2 regions of the Bradyrhizobium sp. SZCCHNRI20481 genome follow, and region 2 is predicted to be linked to the other one. Evidence: riboswitches for the same ligand, from Rfam matches in the RefSeq annotation. Region 2 holds a riboswitch; the other holds the start of a gene.

Region 1 (7,707 bases), on a different contig from region 2:
TCACCAATCTGTTCCTGCATGACGGCGAACGCCTCACCGAGGACCAGATCAAGGTGTTCGACAATGTGCTGTGCATGCTGGTCTCGCGAGTAGAGACCCGCGCGCGGGCCGAGCTCTCCAAGCATCTCGCGCCGGTCGACTACGCGCCCGTCGAATTGATCCAGCAGCTCGCCCGTGACGACGAAATCTCGGTGGCCGAGAGCGTGCTGATGCACTCGAGCCGGCTGACCGAGCATACGCTGGTCGAGGTCGCGGCGACCAAGGGCCAGGATCACCTGATGGCGATCTCCAGCCGTCCGCATCTGACCGAGGCGGTGACCGACATCATCGTCGACCGCGGCGAGCGCCGGGTCATCCGCAAGCTCGCCAACAACCAGACCGCGCGCTTCTCCGATACCGGCTATTCCGGGATGATGGCGCATGCCGAGGACGACGACGAATTGTCCGAGATCATCGGGCTGCGCGTCGATCTGCCCACCAAGCACCTGCGCGACCTCCTGCGCCGCGCCACCGAAGCCGTGCGCGCCAAGCTAATGGCCTCGGCGCCGCCGGCGTTGCAACAGGAAATCAAGAAGATCCTCAAGGCGATCGCCGACGTTGCGCGCAGCGACGGCGGCCTAGTCGGGCGCGACTTCACGCTGGCCGAAGAGGCCGTCAAGCGCATGAAAGGGCTGAACGAGCTCAACGATGCCGCCATCGCCTTCTTCGCCGAGACCCGCCGGTTCGGCGAGGTTTCCGCCGCACTCGGCCTGCTCAACAACGTGCCGACCGAGATGATGGCCAAGGTGCTCGAGGGCCCGCGCACCGACATCGTGCTGATCCCCTGCCGTGCCGCCAGGCTGGCCTGGTCGGTGGTGGCGAAGATCCTGACCCACCGGCCGATCAAGCACGCCATCGACAGCGACACCCTGAAGCTCGCCGAGCGCGACTACGGCCGCCTGTCGCTCGACACCGCCCAGCGCACGCTGCGATTCTGGATGGTGCACAACAAGGTCGAGAAGTGAGCGGGTGCTCACAAGACGCAATCCTCATCAGCAACGACTCGCGAGCCTCCTCATACTCCGCTGTCGTCCCTGCGAACGCAGGGACGACAGCTATGGTTGTCGCAGGCGGCCGGGCATCATCAAGCCGACCGGCCAGCGTTATCGCCAGGAGATCGCCGGGCGCCGGATTGACTTTGGTGCGCCCGCACTCCTACGGTGATCGTGACGGTGCCCCTCGACCGGGGCTCAAAAGGGAATGCGGTGCCGGATGCGTCTCGCAAGAGACGTGATCGAAGGCCGCAGCTGCCCCCGCAACTGTAAGCGGCGAATCTCGCGTCATAGGCCACTGGGAAATCTCGGTCCCGGGAAGGCGACGTGGAGGTGACGACCCGCGAGCCAGGAGACCTGCCGTCAGCCGTGGTCACACGCGAGGATGCCGGTCGGGGCGTTATTGGCATCGTTTTCAGGCAGGTCTGCAAAGGTCTGCGTGAGACCTCGTTCGCGGTGACGTGCCACTGACGTCATGCCGAGGTCCCTCGTGTCTCCCGTTCCCCATGCCAGGCGCAGTCGCGCCGTTCTGTCGTCGTTCTGCGTCCTCTCGTCATTCGCCCTGCTCGGCCCCTCGCCCACAGCAGCGCAGCAATCCGCCTCCCCCGACCTTCTGCCCCCGGTCGAGGTTGACGCGCCGCGCAAGCCGGCTGCCGCAGGGCCGGCGGTGTCCGGCGGTTCTCCAACCCGCAACGCCGCGCGACGGCAGACGCCGGCTGCAAAGCCGGCAGCGCCGGCCAGCGCCCCCGTCGCCGTCAGCCCGACCGGCGTTGTGACGCCGGTCGCCAACGTCGCGAATGCGATCACCGTGGTGACCGACAAGGATATCGCCGCGCAGCAGGCCCGCACCGTGCCGGACATCCTGAGCACGGTCCCCGGATTGAACATCGTGCAGGCCGGCGGCCCGGGCGGCCAGACCAACGTCTTCATGCGCGGCACCAATGCCAACCACACCAAGCTCATCATCGACGGCATCGACGCAGGCGACGTCACCAACGGCAACGGCGCGTTCGATTTCGCACATCTGCTCGCCGCCGACATCCAACAGCTCGAGGTGCTGCGCGGGCCGCAGAGCGGGCTGTACGGCTCCGATGCCATCGGCGGCGTCATCTCGGTGGTCACGCGCAAGGGCGACGGACCGGCGCGGGCGACCGCCTCGGTCGAGAGCGGCTCGTTCAAGACCTTCAACCAGTCAGCCGGCGTCAGCGGCTCCCAGGACAATGTCAACTACGCAGTCAACGTCGCGCGTCTGGACGCTGGTGACGTTCCGGTGACCCCGTGGCAATTGCTGCCTGCGGGGCAGAAGGCGATCGGCAACGCCTACGACAACGTCACCGCCTCGTCCAAGCTCGGCGTCGATCTCAACGAGGCCTGGACGCTCAATTCGGTGGTCCGCTACACCGACGCCACCCTGCTGTTCACCGGCGACAGCGGCTTTCCCAGCTTTCCCGACGCCGCCCAGAGCAACCACACCGTCCATCAACTGGCGACGCGCGAGGAAGCCGTATGGTCGCTGCTCGGCGGCCGCATCAGGAACTACTTCGGCGTCAACTATGTGAACAACTGGTCGTCCGATCTGACGGCCGGTAATCCCGTCGCCGCGGTCGCGACCGGCGAGCGCATCAAATATGACTGGCACGCGGTGACCGAGCTCGCCCCGCGCAACAATCTGATCGTCGGCCTGGAGCAGCAGACCGAACGGCTGAAGACCACCGACCTTTCGGCCGAGAACGGCAACAAGGCCGGCTTCGTCGAGCTGCAGACCGAGTTCGCGAAGCGCTGGTTCGTCGTCGCGAGCCTGCGCAACGACGTCAACGACCAGTTCGGCGGCCATGGCACCTACCGGATCGCGCCGGCGGTGATCCTGCCGGTCACCGAGACCAAGCTGAAGGCGAGCTACGGCACCGGCTTCAAGGCACCGACCTTGAGCCAGTTGCACCAGGATTTTCCGGCGTTCAACTTCTTCGCCAATCCCAACCTCCGGCCGGAGCAGAGCACCGGCTACGATGCCGGCTTCGAACAGCCGCTGTTCGACGATCGCGTCCGCTTCGGCACGACCTACTTCCACAACAGCATCACCAACCTGATCAATTTCAACGCGACCTTCACCTCCTACGCCAATGTCGGCCTCGCCACCACCGAAGGCACCGAGAGCTTCGTGACGGCGCGGCTCACCGATCGGATATCGCTGCGCGCGGACTACACCTTCACCCGCGCCGTCGACGCGGCTACCGGCCAGCAGTTGCTGCGCCGGCCGAAGGAGAAATGGAGCGCCACCGCCACCTGGCTGCCGATCGATGCGCTGAGCCTGTCGGCCACCTTGCTGCGGGTCGGCGACTGGCTCGATGTCAGCCGCGACGGCATGACCACCGGCCTCGTCGCACCCGGCTATGCGCTCGTGAACCTGCGCGGCGACTACGCGCTGTCCGACCAGGTCAAGGTGTTTGGCCGGATCGATAACCTGTTCAACCGTCACACCCAGAACCCGACCGGCTTCTTGGCGCCCGGCTTCGGCGTGTTCGGCGGCATCCGGCTCGCGAGCTTCGGCGTGCAGTGATGCAGACCTCCCGAAGCGGCTGACAGCCGCCTCAAAACTGGACTACAATTGCAACAACAGGAGATGTTCCATGACTCTCGACGTCCTCGCCCCCTCTGGTTCCGAGGCTCGCCTCGCGCCCGTCCCGCCGCGGCATGCAGCCGCGTTTTGTTTCGCGCTGCTGACGACCGCCTGTGCGCTGGCGAGCTTCGTGTTCGCCTGTGCGACGCCGTTTGCGGCCTTCGCCGTGATTGCGGCCGCCATGCTTCCGCTGCGCACGGCGCTGCCGGTGATGCTCGGCGCCTGGCTGGTCAACCAGGGCATCGGCTTCGGCGCCCTGCACTATCCGGTCGATGCCAACACGCTGGCCTGGGGCGCGATGATCGGCGCCGCCGCGCTCAGCGCCACTGCCACGGCCCGGGGCGTGCTGCAGGCTCTGCGCGCAAGCCCGGCTCCGCTCGCCTTTGCCGCCGCCCTGCTGGGCGCCTACACGGCGTATGAGCTGGTGCTGCTGGCCGCCACGCCCGCGCTCGGCGGTGCCGCGAGCTTCACGCTCCCGATCGTCGCCCGCCTCGGCCTGACCAGCACCGCCTGGCTCGTCGGCCTGGTCGCTGTCAGCGAGATCGTCCGCCTGCTCGCGCCGCTGGCCTCACGCCGCGCGACGTCCTGAAACAGCCTAAGGACTCACCTACCAAACAAAAACGGCGGGCCTCGGCCCGCCGTTCTCAATTCTCAGCAAGTCCTGCGCGAACTCAGTTCTTCGACTTGTCGACCAGCGCGCCCTTCTTGATCCAGGGCATCATGTCGCGCAGCCGGGCGCCGACCTCCTCGATCGGATGCTGGGCGAGCTTGGCGCGGGTCGCCTTGAACGAGGTCTGGTTGACCTTGTTCTCCAGCATCCAGTCACGTGCGAAGCGGCCGGACTGGATGTCGCCGAGCACCTTCTTCATCTCCGCCTTGGTCTCGGCCGTGACGATGCGCGGGCCGGTGACGTATTCGCCATATTCGGCGGTGTTGGAGATCGAGTAGTTCATGTTGGCGATGCCGCCTTCATAGATCAGGTCGACGATCAGCTTCACCTCGTGGAGGCACTCGAAATAGGCCATCTCCGGGGCGTAGCCGGCCTCGGTCAGGGTCTCGTAGCCGGCCTTGATCAGCTCGACCAGGCCGCCGCACAGCACCGCCTGCTCGCCGAACAGGTCGGTCTCGCACTCTTCCTTGAAGGTGGTCTCGATGATGCCGGCGCGGCCGCCGCCGATCGCCGAGGCGTAGGACAGGCCGAGGTCATGGGCGTTGCCCGAGGAATCCTTGGCGATCGCAATCAGGCACGGCACGCCGCCGCCGCGCTGGTATTCGGAGCGGACGGTGTGGCCGGGGCCCTTCGGGGCGATCATCAGCACGTCGAGATCGGGGCGCGGGTCGAGCAGGTTGAAATGCACGTTGAGGCCGTGGGCGAATACGAGCGCGGCGCCCTGCTTCATGTTGTCGTGCAGGTGCTCGCGATAGATGTCGCCCTGCAGCTCGTCCGGGGTCAGCATCATCACCAGGTCGGCCCATTTGGCGGCCTCGGCGACTTCCATCACCTTGAAGCCGGCGCCCTCGGCCTTCTTGGCCGAAGCCGAGCCCTTGCGCAGCGCGATCGCGACGTCCTTGACGCCGGAATCCTTCAGGTTGAGCGCGTGGGCATGGCCCTGGCTGCCGTAGCCGACGATGACGACCTTCTTGCCCTTGATCAGGTTCAGATCGGCGTCGCGATCGTAGTAGACACGCATTGTCGTTTCCTCTTTGAGATGGCCGGAATTGGCTGAAAAGTCAGACGCTTGGGTGAGGCACGGGCGGCTGCGCCCGGACGAAATCCGGCCCGTGTCTAGAGCATTTTGGGCGTGGTTGGAAACCCCGATCTCGCATGGCGGCCGCCTCCCTCATGCGTCCATGAAGACGGGATAGAGCGAGGCGAGCAGCAGCACCGCCATCAGGATGTTGAAGCCGCGCACCGCGCGTTCGGAACTCAGCAGCGGCCGCAGTGCGGTGCCGAACAGGGTCCAGGTGATGGTCGAGCCGATCGCCATCACGAAGCTGATCCCGACCTGCAGCGCGACATTGGCAGGGAAGCTGGCGATCGCGGCATAGGCGGTGATGGTGCTGATCACCATCACCCAGCCCTTGGCGTTGACCCACTGGAACAGCGCCGCGCCCCAGAACGACATCGGGCCGCGCGGCGTCGTGTCGTCATCCGGCTTGGCCGATCCGGAGAACGCGATCACCACGGCGAGATAGATCAGGTAGGCGACGCCAAGATATTTCAGCACCTCCTGCAGCACCGGATAGGAGATGAACACCGTGGCGAGGCCGAAGCCGACGGCCCCGACCATGAAGGCGAAGCCGAAGCTGACGCCCATCATGTGCGGCACCGTGCGGCGGAAGCCGTAGGTCACGCCCGACGACAGCAGCATGATGTTGTTCGGCCCCGGCGTGAACGCCATCACGAACGCGAAGGTGACGAAGGCGATGAGGAGCTGCTGGGACATTCTAATGAGTTCTCTCCGCACGACGACTCTTCACCCTCCCCTGGAGGGGGAGGGTCGATCGCGCATGCAATGCGCGATCGGGGTGGGGTGGGCCGCAGACACGGCTCCGGCGTGGAGGCATCACCCCACCCCGGCTCACATCGCAGCTTCGCGCGATGTGAGCCGACCCTCCCCCTCCAGGGGAGGGTGGCAGCGTGGCCACCTCACCGTCGTGCACAAGCATCAGCGCCTAGCCCTGCCCCGTCGGCTTCTGCAGCACGTAGGTGGCGTGCATCGGCGCGTGGTAGTCGGCGGAGACGGTCACGAATCCGACCTCGGCGAGCATGCGCTCCATCACCCAGGCGAAGGTCGAGTTCTCGTCACGCATGTGGGTGATGACGCTGTCGCGAGCGAGGTCGTGGTTCTTGATGTTGAAGTCCGCCCACTGCTCGACCGAGCGCTCGGCGCCGTCGGGCATGCTGACATAGACGATGTCGCGCAGGAAGAACTGCGCGCCCGGCTTCAGCGCCGCGAAGATGCGCGCCAGCGCCACCGCCTTCCAGAAGTCCGGCAGATGGTGCAGCGTGAACTCGCTGGCGATCAGGTCGTAGGTCGCAGCCTCATAGGCGAACGACAGCAGCCCCGCCGAATGCATCCGCACCGCGGTACGGCGGTCGCGGCTGTAGATCCGGGTCAGCGCCAGCATCGCCGGCGAGATGTCGATGGCGTCGACCACCGCGCCCAGCAGCGCCGCTTCGGTCGCCAGCACGCCGTTGCCGCAGCCGATGTCGGCCACCCGCCAACCCGGCTTGACGCCGAGCATCGTCAGAGCGGCGCGCGCGCGCTCGTCGGCATCATCGCCCGAGCCATAGATCGAGGCCACGGCATGGTCGAGCCCGATCCGGTTGCGTTCGTTGTAGTACCAGTCGCGCGCCAGCATGGCTCACATCCCTTCCGATCCCCGCCCGATCGCCGCAATGCCGGTCCTGGCGACTTCCACCAGGCCGAGCGGACGCATCAGATCGATGAATTGCGTGATCTTGTCGGTATTGCCTGTGATCTCGAACACGAAGCTTTCCGTGGTGGCGTCGATCACCCGGGCGCGGAACGCATCCGCCAGCCGCAGCGCCTCGACGCGCGGCTCGCCGGTGCCGCGCACCTTGACCATTGCGAGCTCGCGCTCGATCGCGCGCTTGGTCAGCGTCATGTCGACGACGCGGTAGACCGGGATCATGCGGTCGAGCTGGTGCTTGATCTGCTGGATCACCATCGGCGTGCCGGTCGTCACGATGGTGATGCGCGACAGATGCTTCTGGCTCTCGGTCTCGGAGACGGTGAGGCTCTCGATGTTGTAGCCGCGGCCCGAGAACAGGCCGATGACGCGCGCGAGCACGCCCGGCTCGTTCTGGACCAGCACCGCAAGCGTGTGCGTCTCGTTCGGATCGTGACGCTCTTCCATGAAATAGGCCGATGCTGGCTGGTTCATTGGTGTCCCCATAGGATTTCAGCCGTGATGGCCGGGCATAGCAGTCTGCCTTGCGCAGACTGCGTAGACTTGTCTGCGCTCCCGGCCATCCACGTCGAGCGTCGAGCGCGCGGTTCGTGGATGCCCGGGTCAAGCCCGGGCATGACG
Region 2 (7,707 bases):
CGAGAGCGCATCGAGCCTCTCGTCGGCGCGATCATCACCCGGCAGTGCCGCGAACAGGATGTGGCGGCTGCGGCAGACCGATGCGATGCGCTCCAGCCCGTAGCGCCAATAGTCGAGCCCGCCGAGACAGCGCACGACGACGGCGCGCGCGCCCAGCACGACGCGGTCGACATAGAGATCGACCGACATCGGATGCTTCAGCCGTTTCAGGCTCGCGAGGCGCAGGCTCGGCAGCTCATCCGACGACGCGGTCCAGGCCTCGGCCAATGCCGACAAGTCGCTATCCGAGAACGACAGCACGACGATTTCGGCCGGCGACTGCGCAAGATCCACGGCCTGTTCGAGGTCGTCGAGATCCGCGCCCGTTGTCGCCAGCAGGTGCATCGGTCCCGCCTATCCTGTGATCAGGCTCTGGATGGCGGCGGCATCGAGGCCGCGCTCGCCGATGATCACCAGCCGCCCCTGCCGCGATTCGCCGGATCGCCACGGGCGCTCGAACTGATGCTGGATGCGGTTGCCGACGGCCTGCACCAGGAGGCGCAGCGGCTTGCCGGCGACTTCCACGAACCCCTTCACGCGCAATACGTCATGCGCGTCGACGGCGGCCGCGATGCGGTCGACGAGCGCATCGGGCGAAGCCTGCGCCGGAACGTCGAGCACGAAACTCTCGAAATCGTCGTGGTCGTGCTCGGCCTCGTTGTCGTGATGTGACGGTCGGGCCGCGAGATCGTCCTCCGCTGCGGCACCGAGCCCGAGCAGAATTGAAGCCGACAGCCTGCCGTGCTCCGTCGCGATCACCTTGACGGCACGCTGCACCTTCGCCGTGATCTCGGCCGCGACATCCTTGCGCTGCTCCTCGCTCATCAGGTCGCTCTTGTTCATCACAACGAGATCGGCGCACAGCAGCTGGTCCTCGTAGACCTCCTCCAGCGGGTTGTCGTGATCGAGTGAAGCATCACTGGCGCGCTGCGCGGCGAGCGCTTCGGGATCGTCGGCGAAGCGTCCCGCGACCACCGCCGGGCCGTCGACGACCGCCACCACACCGTCGACGGTGACGCGCGTCGCGATCTCCGGCCAGTTGAAGGCCTGCACCAGCGGCTTCGGCAGCGCGAGCCCCGAGGTCTCGATCACGATATGCTCGGGCGGCTCCTTCTGATCCAGCAGGCTCCTGAGCGCGGGCACGAAATCATCGGCAACGGTGCAGCACAGACAGCCGTTCGACAGCTCGACGATGCGATCCTCCGGACAGTCCGGCACGCCGCAGCCTTTCAGGATGTCGCCGTCGATGCCGACATCGCCGAACTCGTTGACGATGATGGCGAGCCGGCGACCGTTCGCGGTCTCGATCAGGTTGCGCACCAGCGTGGTCTTGCCGGCGCCGAGGAAACCGGTGACGATGGTGCAAGGCGTCTTGGCGAACGACTTCGTCATGGCGATACGATCTCTCGTTTCAGCGTGGTGCTGACAGCGCGGGAACGCGCGCAACGGTGTTCTTGCGGATGTATTCGGGACGCTCGCGCCAGGCCGGCAGGCCGGCGTCATGGCGCTGATGCAGCTGCGCGAATGTCAGCACATCCTGAACATGCAGATCCGGATCGAGCGCGCCGAGCACATAGGTCCATTTGCCCGGCGCCGTCACCGCAACCGTGCACGCACGATTGCAGTTCGACAGGCACTCGACGCCGACCACGGTGACACCGGCGCGCTGCGCGGTCGGCAACGTCTCGATCGCGGCGAGCAGACGGGCTCCGGCCCGCGGCTGATCAGGCGGCGCAGCTTCCGTCACCTGCGTGCGGCAGGTGACACAGACGAACAGCGTCGTCTCACCAATCTCCGATGCGGACATCAATCAGCCGATCACGCCGGCTGCGGTCGCCGCGGCGACGCCGCCCACCAGCACGATGGCAGCGCCCGCGAGCCGCAGCGCCAGCGGTGCGGCCGCTTTGGCCTTCGCCGACAGCAGCCTGGTGCCGAGGAACGCGCCGGCGGCGATGAGGGTCTGGATCACGAGCAGACCGACGAGATAGGCCCCGAGCGGGGTGTTCTCGGCCCCAACGATCGATTCACCCAGCGCATATCCATGGACGAGGCCGGTCACGGCGAACAGGCCGGCGACGGGCAGCACGCCGAAACCGCCACGCATCACCACCACCAGACCGACCACGACGGTGGTCAGGCCGACCAGCAGCTCGGCAGCCGGGATGTTGGCCTTGGCCACATGAAGGCCGACGCCCGCGATCATCGCTGTGGTGAAGGCGAGCACCGGCGCGAAGCCGCGGCCCAGAAGCGCTGCAACGATGCCCGCGCCCACGATCGCGGCCAGGTGGTCGATTCCGATGACAGGATGGCCGAGGCCGGACAGCAGGCCCTGCGCAAACGTCTGCGGCAGCTTGCCCCCCATCATGTGATGCGCGAAGGCGGGATCGGCGGCGAGCAGCACCAGGCTCGCGGCTGCAAAGGTGGTGGTACGGGTCAACTTCATGGCCGTCTCCGTCGCTTGCCGGCTCCCCAGAGGACCGGACGATGCGCTGCATCCGACGGCATCCCACCCATCCCGGCGGGATCAGAACCAGCATCGCGACTCCCCGCGCGACGGGTCGGCCAACAGCAATGTCGACGGCAGGTCTCCTGGCTCTCGGGTCACCGCATGAAGCCACCTTCCCGGTTTCCCAGTGGTGCTTTGGCCTCACACTCGCCGATTACAGTTGCGGGGGCAGCCACGGCCTTGGGTCAAGAACCCGCACCGTGTTCCCTAAATCTCTCCTTTCGGAGAACCGTCATCTGTTAGATACGGGTCGCGCCAAAGCCCGTCAATCGGAATCGTCCCCCATGGTCCCCGCCCGCCCGCATCCCGCCCTGCCGCGCCTCACCCTGGTGCTCGGCGGCGCGCGCTCCGGCAAGAGCCGCCATGCAGAGGCGCTCGTGACCGCCCTTCCCGCACCTTGGACCTATGTTGCGACCGCGCAGGCGTTCGACGATGAGATGAAGGACCGAATCGCGCAGCACAAAGCGCGCCGCACCGAGGGATGGCAGACGTTGGAGACCACGCATGATCTTGCAGGCCTGGTCCGTGCACGGGCAAATTCGAGCGCGCCGATGCTGATCGATTGCCTGACGCTGTGGCTCAGCAATGTGATGCTCGCCGACATGAACGTGGCGGCAAGATCAGCCGAGTTGATCGACGCGCTCAGGAACGCGCGTGGCCCGATCGTGGCCGTGTCCAACGAAGTCGGACTCGGCATCGTGCCGGACAATGCGCTTGCCCGCGCCTTCCGTGATGCGCAGGGACGGCTGAACCAGAACGTCGCGGCCGTCGCGGATCGCGTGATCCTGATGGCGGCCGGCCTGCCGCTGACATTGAAGTAACGGGAAGGACATGCCGATGACCGAAAGCGCCGACGATTCACGCCACAAGGCGAAGATGGAGAACCGCAAGGCGGTGCAGGATGCCGAGGTCGCCTCCAAGACCGTCGAGAAGGGCCTGCTGATCGTTCACACCGGCAAGGGCAAGGGCAAATCGACGGCGGCCTGGGGCCTGATGCTGCGCGCACTCGGCCGCGGTTTTCGCATCGGCGTCGTGCAGTTCGGCAAGGGCGCGTGGGAAACCGGCGAGCGCAAGGCGATCGAGCGGTTCGGCGACCAGGTGTCGTGGCACACGCTCGGCGAAGGCTTTACGTGGGAGACGCAAGATCGCGCGCGCGACGTCGCCGCGGCCGAGCGCGCCTGGACGAAGGCTCGGGAATTGCTGGCGGATCCTTCGATCCGGCTGCTCGTTCTCGACGAGCTCAACATCGCGCTGCGCTATGATCACCTTGATATCGCAGATATCGTCGCCACGCTCGCCGCGCGCCGTCCCGATCTGCACGTGGTGGTCACCGGGCGCAACGCCAAGCCGGAGCTGATCGAGGCCGCCGATCTCGTCACCGAGATGAACCTCGTGAAGCATCACTTCGCAGCCGGCGTGAAGGCGCAGGAAGGCATCGAGTACTGAGCTCATGAGCGCGCGCGCCATCATGTTCCAGGGCACCGGCTCCGACGTCGGCAAATCGCTGATCGTCGCGGGGCTCGCGCGCGCGCTGACATTGCGCGGCCTCAAGGTGGCGCCGTTCAAGCCGCAGAACATGTCGAACAACGCCGCCGTCACCGCTGACGGCGGCGAGATCGGCCGTGCCCAGGCGCTGCAGGCGCGCGCGGCGCGGCGGCCGACGACCGTGCACATGAACCCGGTGCTGCTGAAGCCGCAGAGCGAGATCGGGTCGCAGGTCGTGGTCCAGGGTCGCGTCATCGGCAACGCCAAGGCATCCGCCTATCAGGCGATGAAGCCGCAACTGATGGCGGCCGTGCTCGACAGCTTCCATCACCTCGCAGCGGATGCCGACATCGTGCTGGTCGAAGGCGCAGGCTCCGCCTCCGAGATCAACCTGCGCGCGGGCGACATCGCCAACATGGGTTTTGCGCAAGCGACGCAGATTCCGGTGGTGCTGATCGGCGATATCGATCGGGGCGGCGTGATTGCGAGCCTGGTCGGCACCAGGACTGTGATCCCGCCGGACGATGCCGCGCGCGTGGCAGGTTTCCTCGTCAACAAGTTTCGCGGCGATCCGGCCTTGTTTGCGTCGGGCATGAACGAGATCGCGCAGCGGACGGGGTGGACATCGCTCGGGCTCATTCCGCATTTTTCGAATGCGCGCCGCCTGCCAGCGGAGGATGCGCTTGGCCTGGCTGAACGCGGATCATCGGGAGGACAACGGCCGAAGGTCATCATCCTCGCCTACCCGCGCATCTCCAATTTCGACGAGTTCGATCCGTTACGGCTGGAGGACGGAATCGATCTGCAGTTCCTGCGGCCGGGCAAACCCATTCCCGGCGACGCATCGATGGTGATCCTGCCGGGCTCGAAGGCCACGATTGCCGATCTCGCCGCCTTGCGTGAAGTCGGCTGGGACATCGATCTTATCGCGCATCTGCGCCGCGGCGGCCGCGTGCTCGGCATCTGCGGCGGCTATCAGATGCTGGGGCACGTGATCTGCGACCCCGACGGACACGAGGGCACGCCCGAGTCCGTCGCGGGACTTGGCCTGCTCGACGTCGAAACGACATTGACCGATGACAAGGCGTTGCGCGAGGTCCAGGGCACGCTGACGGAAGATCAGCTGTCGTTCCGCGGTTACGAGATGCATATCGGCCGCACTGACGGACCGGCGACACAGAGCCCCTTCCTGACCTTCTCCGACGGCCGTCGCGATGGCGCCATCGCAGCGAACGGCCTGGTTACCGGCTGCTATGTGCATGGCCTGTTCGCCGATGATGGCCTGCGCGCCCATTGGCTGCGCAGCCTCGGCGCAACGACAAGCGGCTTAGCCTATGAGACCGATGTGGACACGACGTTGGATGCACTCGCGGCGCATCTCGAGCGCTACGTCGACGTGGACCGTATCCTGGCATTGGCGAGCAAGCCCGCGCCGCCCGTGGCGGCTACAGGATCCTGACCAGGACGAGTCCTGCGACGACCAGGGCCTGAACCAGACAGGCCAGCCGATACAGCCGCAAGGCCTGCCGGATGTCGGACGCGTCGAGATCGGCGCGCCCGTCGCCCATCCAGGCATCGGTGACCAGATGGCCGTGATAGACGCGCGGCCCCGCCAGGCGCAGTCCGAGCGCACCGGCCATCGCCGCTTCCGGCCAGCCGGCATTGGGCGAACGATGCTTCGACGCATCACGTGCAACGGCTCGCACCGCGGCCGAAGCCGAGGCGCTCGGGATGCAGGCCGCAGCGGCTGCGATCCACAGCGCGGACAGGCGCGAGGCCGGCAAGTTGACGAGATCGTCGAGCCGCGCCGCCGCCCAGCCGAACGCGCGGTGCCGGTCCGAGAGATGACCGATCATGCTGTCCGCGGTGTTGAGAGCCTTGTAGATCAGGATGCCCGGCAGCCCGCCGACGACGAGCCAGAACACGGGCGCGACGACGCCATCGGAGAAGTTTTCTGCCAGGCTCTCGATCGCGGCCCGCGCAACGCCTGCTTCATCCAGCCGATCGGGATCGCGGCCGACGATCATCGAGACGGCTCGGCGGCCGCCCTCGAGCCCCTCCTGCTCCAGTCCCTCTGCAACCGCGGCGACATGCGTGTCGAGACTGCGCTGGGCCAGCAGGCTGCTTGCCGCCACACCAAGGATGATCGTTGCGACCGGCTCGCCCACGGCCGCCTGCATCACCCATGCTGCGGCGAGGCCGATGGTCATCATGCCGGCCACGAGCAGACAGACGAGCCCGACGCCGCGGGCTCGTCGCGCGGCAAAGCCGTCTCCTGCCCCGTTCCAGCGGCGGTCCGCCCATGCTATCAGCGCACCCATCCACATCACGGGATGGCCGATCCGCCGCACCAGGACCTGGGGATAACCGACCGCCGCCTCGACGAGCAGCGCCGTGAGCGCGAGAGAGACGAACATCGATCTCCGCTGAAGGACAGACATGGACGACAGAGCGACTAGCACGGGCGCGGACCAGCCGGAAGCGATCCTTCACGGCGGCGATCTCGCTGCGATCAGCCGTCGCTACCCGGATGCGCCGCGGCCGTGGATCGATCTGTCGACCGGCATCAATCCCGTCGCCTACCCGGTGCCGACCATTCCGCCCGCAAGTTGGGCGCGCTTGCCGGCCCAAGCCGAAGACGACGCGCTGCGCGCAGCGGCTGCTGCGCGCTATGGCGTGGCGGGGCCCGAAATGATCGTTATCGCGCCCGGCACGCAGGCGCTGTTGCAGATCCTGCCGCGGCTGCGCCCACGCTCGAGGGTTGCCGTGCTCGCCCCGACCTACGAGGAGCATGCGCTGTGCTGGCGCCGCTGTGGGCATCGCGTCGGTCTGGTCGATGATGTCGATGCGCTCGCCGATGCTGATGTTGCCGTCGTCGTGAATCCCAACAATCCCACCGGCCGCCTGCTGCCCCGCGATGTGCTGGTCGGATTGGCCGCGACCTTGCGCCGGCGCGACGGCCTGCTGATCGTCGACGAAGCATTCATCGATCTTTGTCCCGCCGACGCCAGCCTCGCAGCCGACCTGCCGCCGGCGACGATCGTGCTGCGCTCGTTCGGCAAGACCTACGGCCTTGCCGGCGTCCGCCTCGGTTTCGCGATCGGCTCCGCTGACGTCGTCCGCCGACTCCGCGACGAGCTCGGGCCTTGGGCCGTATCCGGACCTGCGCTCGCGATCGGAACGACGGCCTTGGCCGACGCTGCTTGGCTGGAGCAGACACGCGCGCGGCTGGCGAACGACTGTCAGCGCATCGACGATCTTCTGAGCAAGGCCGGCTGCGCGGTCATCGGCGGCACGCCGCTGTTCAGGCTGATCACATCGCCGAACGCGCCTGACATCGCCGAGCGGCTCGCCCGGCACGGCATCCACGTCCGGCGCTTTCCGGCTCAGCCGAGCTGGCTGCGCTTCGGCCTGCCGGGCAATGCGTCCGAGTGGCACCGGCTGGCGCCGGCGCTCGGCGATGCCTTCTAACCGAGCACGCAGGCGGCAAGCAGCAGCGTTTCCGTGACCTCGATGCTGGCGCCATGGCAATCGCCGGTGATGCCGCCGAGCCGCCATTGCCAGTAGAACGCGACCGCCGGAACGAGACCAATCGCAACCAGCGTCGGTACCGCGCCGGCGAGCGCACCGATCGCGAGTCCGCCGCCCCAGGCGACGATGACGTTCCAGCCGACGCT

The links. A riboswitch is a leader RNA that binds a small molecule or an ion and turns the genes downstream of it on or off. The one in region 2 is predicted to bind cobalamin.
Region 1: it holds a riboswitch for cobalamin, as region 2 does, so the genes downstream of both, QX132_RS13100 (TonB-dependent receptor plug domain-containing protein) here and QX132_RS20150 (HupE/UreJ family protein) in region 2, are expected to answer to the same signal.

The regions. Positions count from the first base shown of each region.
Region 1 is NZ_JAUEUE010000007.1:87,766-95,472, forward strand. It holds gene QX132_RS13095 (DUF2336 domain-containing protein) at 1-1,004, shown strand, start outside; cobalamin riboswitch at 1,193-1,411, shown strand; gene QX132_RS13100 (TonB-dependent receptor plug domain-containing protein) at 1,507-3,588, shown strand; gene QX132_RS13105 (hypothetical protein) at 3,659-4,237, shown strand; gene ilvC (ketol-acid reductoisomerase) at 4,320-5,339, opposite strand; gene QX132_RS13115 (LysE family translocator) at 5,490-6,095, opposite strand; gene QX132_RS13120 (class I SAM-dependent methyltransferase) at 6,325-7,014, opposite strand; gene ilvN (acetolactate synthase small subunit) at 7,018-7,560, opposite strand.
Region 2 is NZ_JAUEUE010000012.1:39,936-47,642, forward strand. It holds gene cobN (cobaltochelatase subunit CobN) at 1-384, opposite strand, end outside; gene cobW (cobalamin biosynthesis protein CobW) at 394-1,431, opposite strand; gene QX132_RS20145 (DUF1636 domain-containing protein) at 1,451-1,846, opposite strand; gene QX132_RS20150 (HupE/UreJ family protein) at 1,850-2,482, opposite strand; cobalamin riboswitch at 2,601-2,794, opposite strand; gene cobU (bifunctional adenosylcobinamide kinase/adenosylcobinamide-phosphate guanylyltransferase) at 2,830-3,366, shown strand; gene cobO (cob(I)yrinic acid a,c-diamide adenosyltransferase) at 3,383-3,991, shown strand; gene QX132_RS20165 (cobyric acid synthase) at 3,996-5,489, shown strand; gene cbiB (adenosylcobinamide-phosphate synthase CbiB) at 5,476-6,447, opposite strand; gene cobD (threonine-phosphate decarboxylase CobD) at 6,470-7,501, shown strand; gene cobS (adenosylcobinamide-GDP ribazoletransferase) at 7,498-7,707, opposite strand, start outside.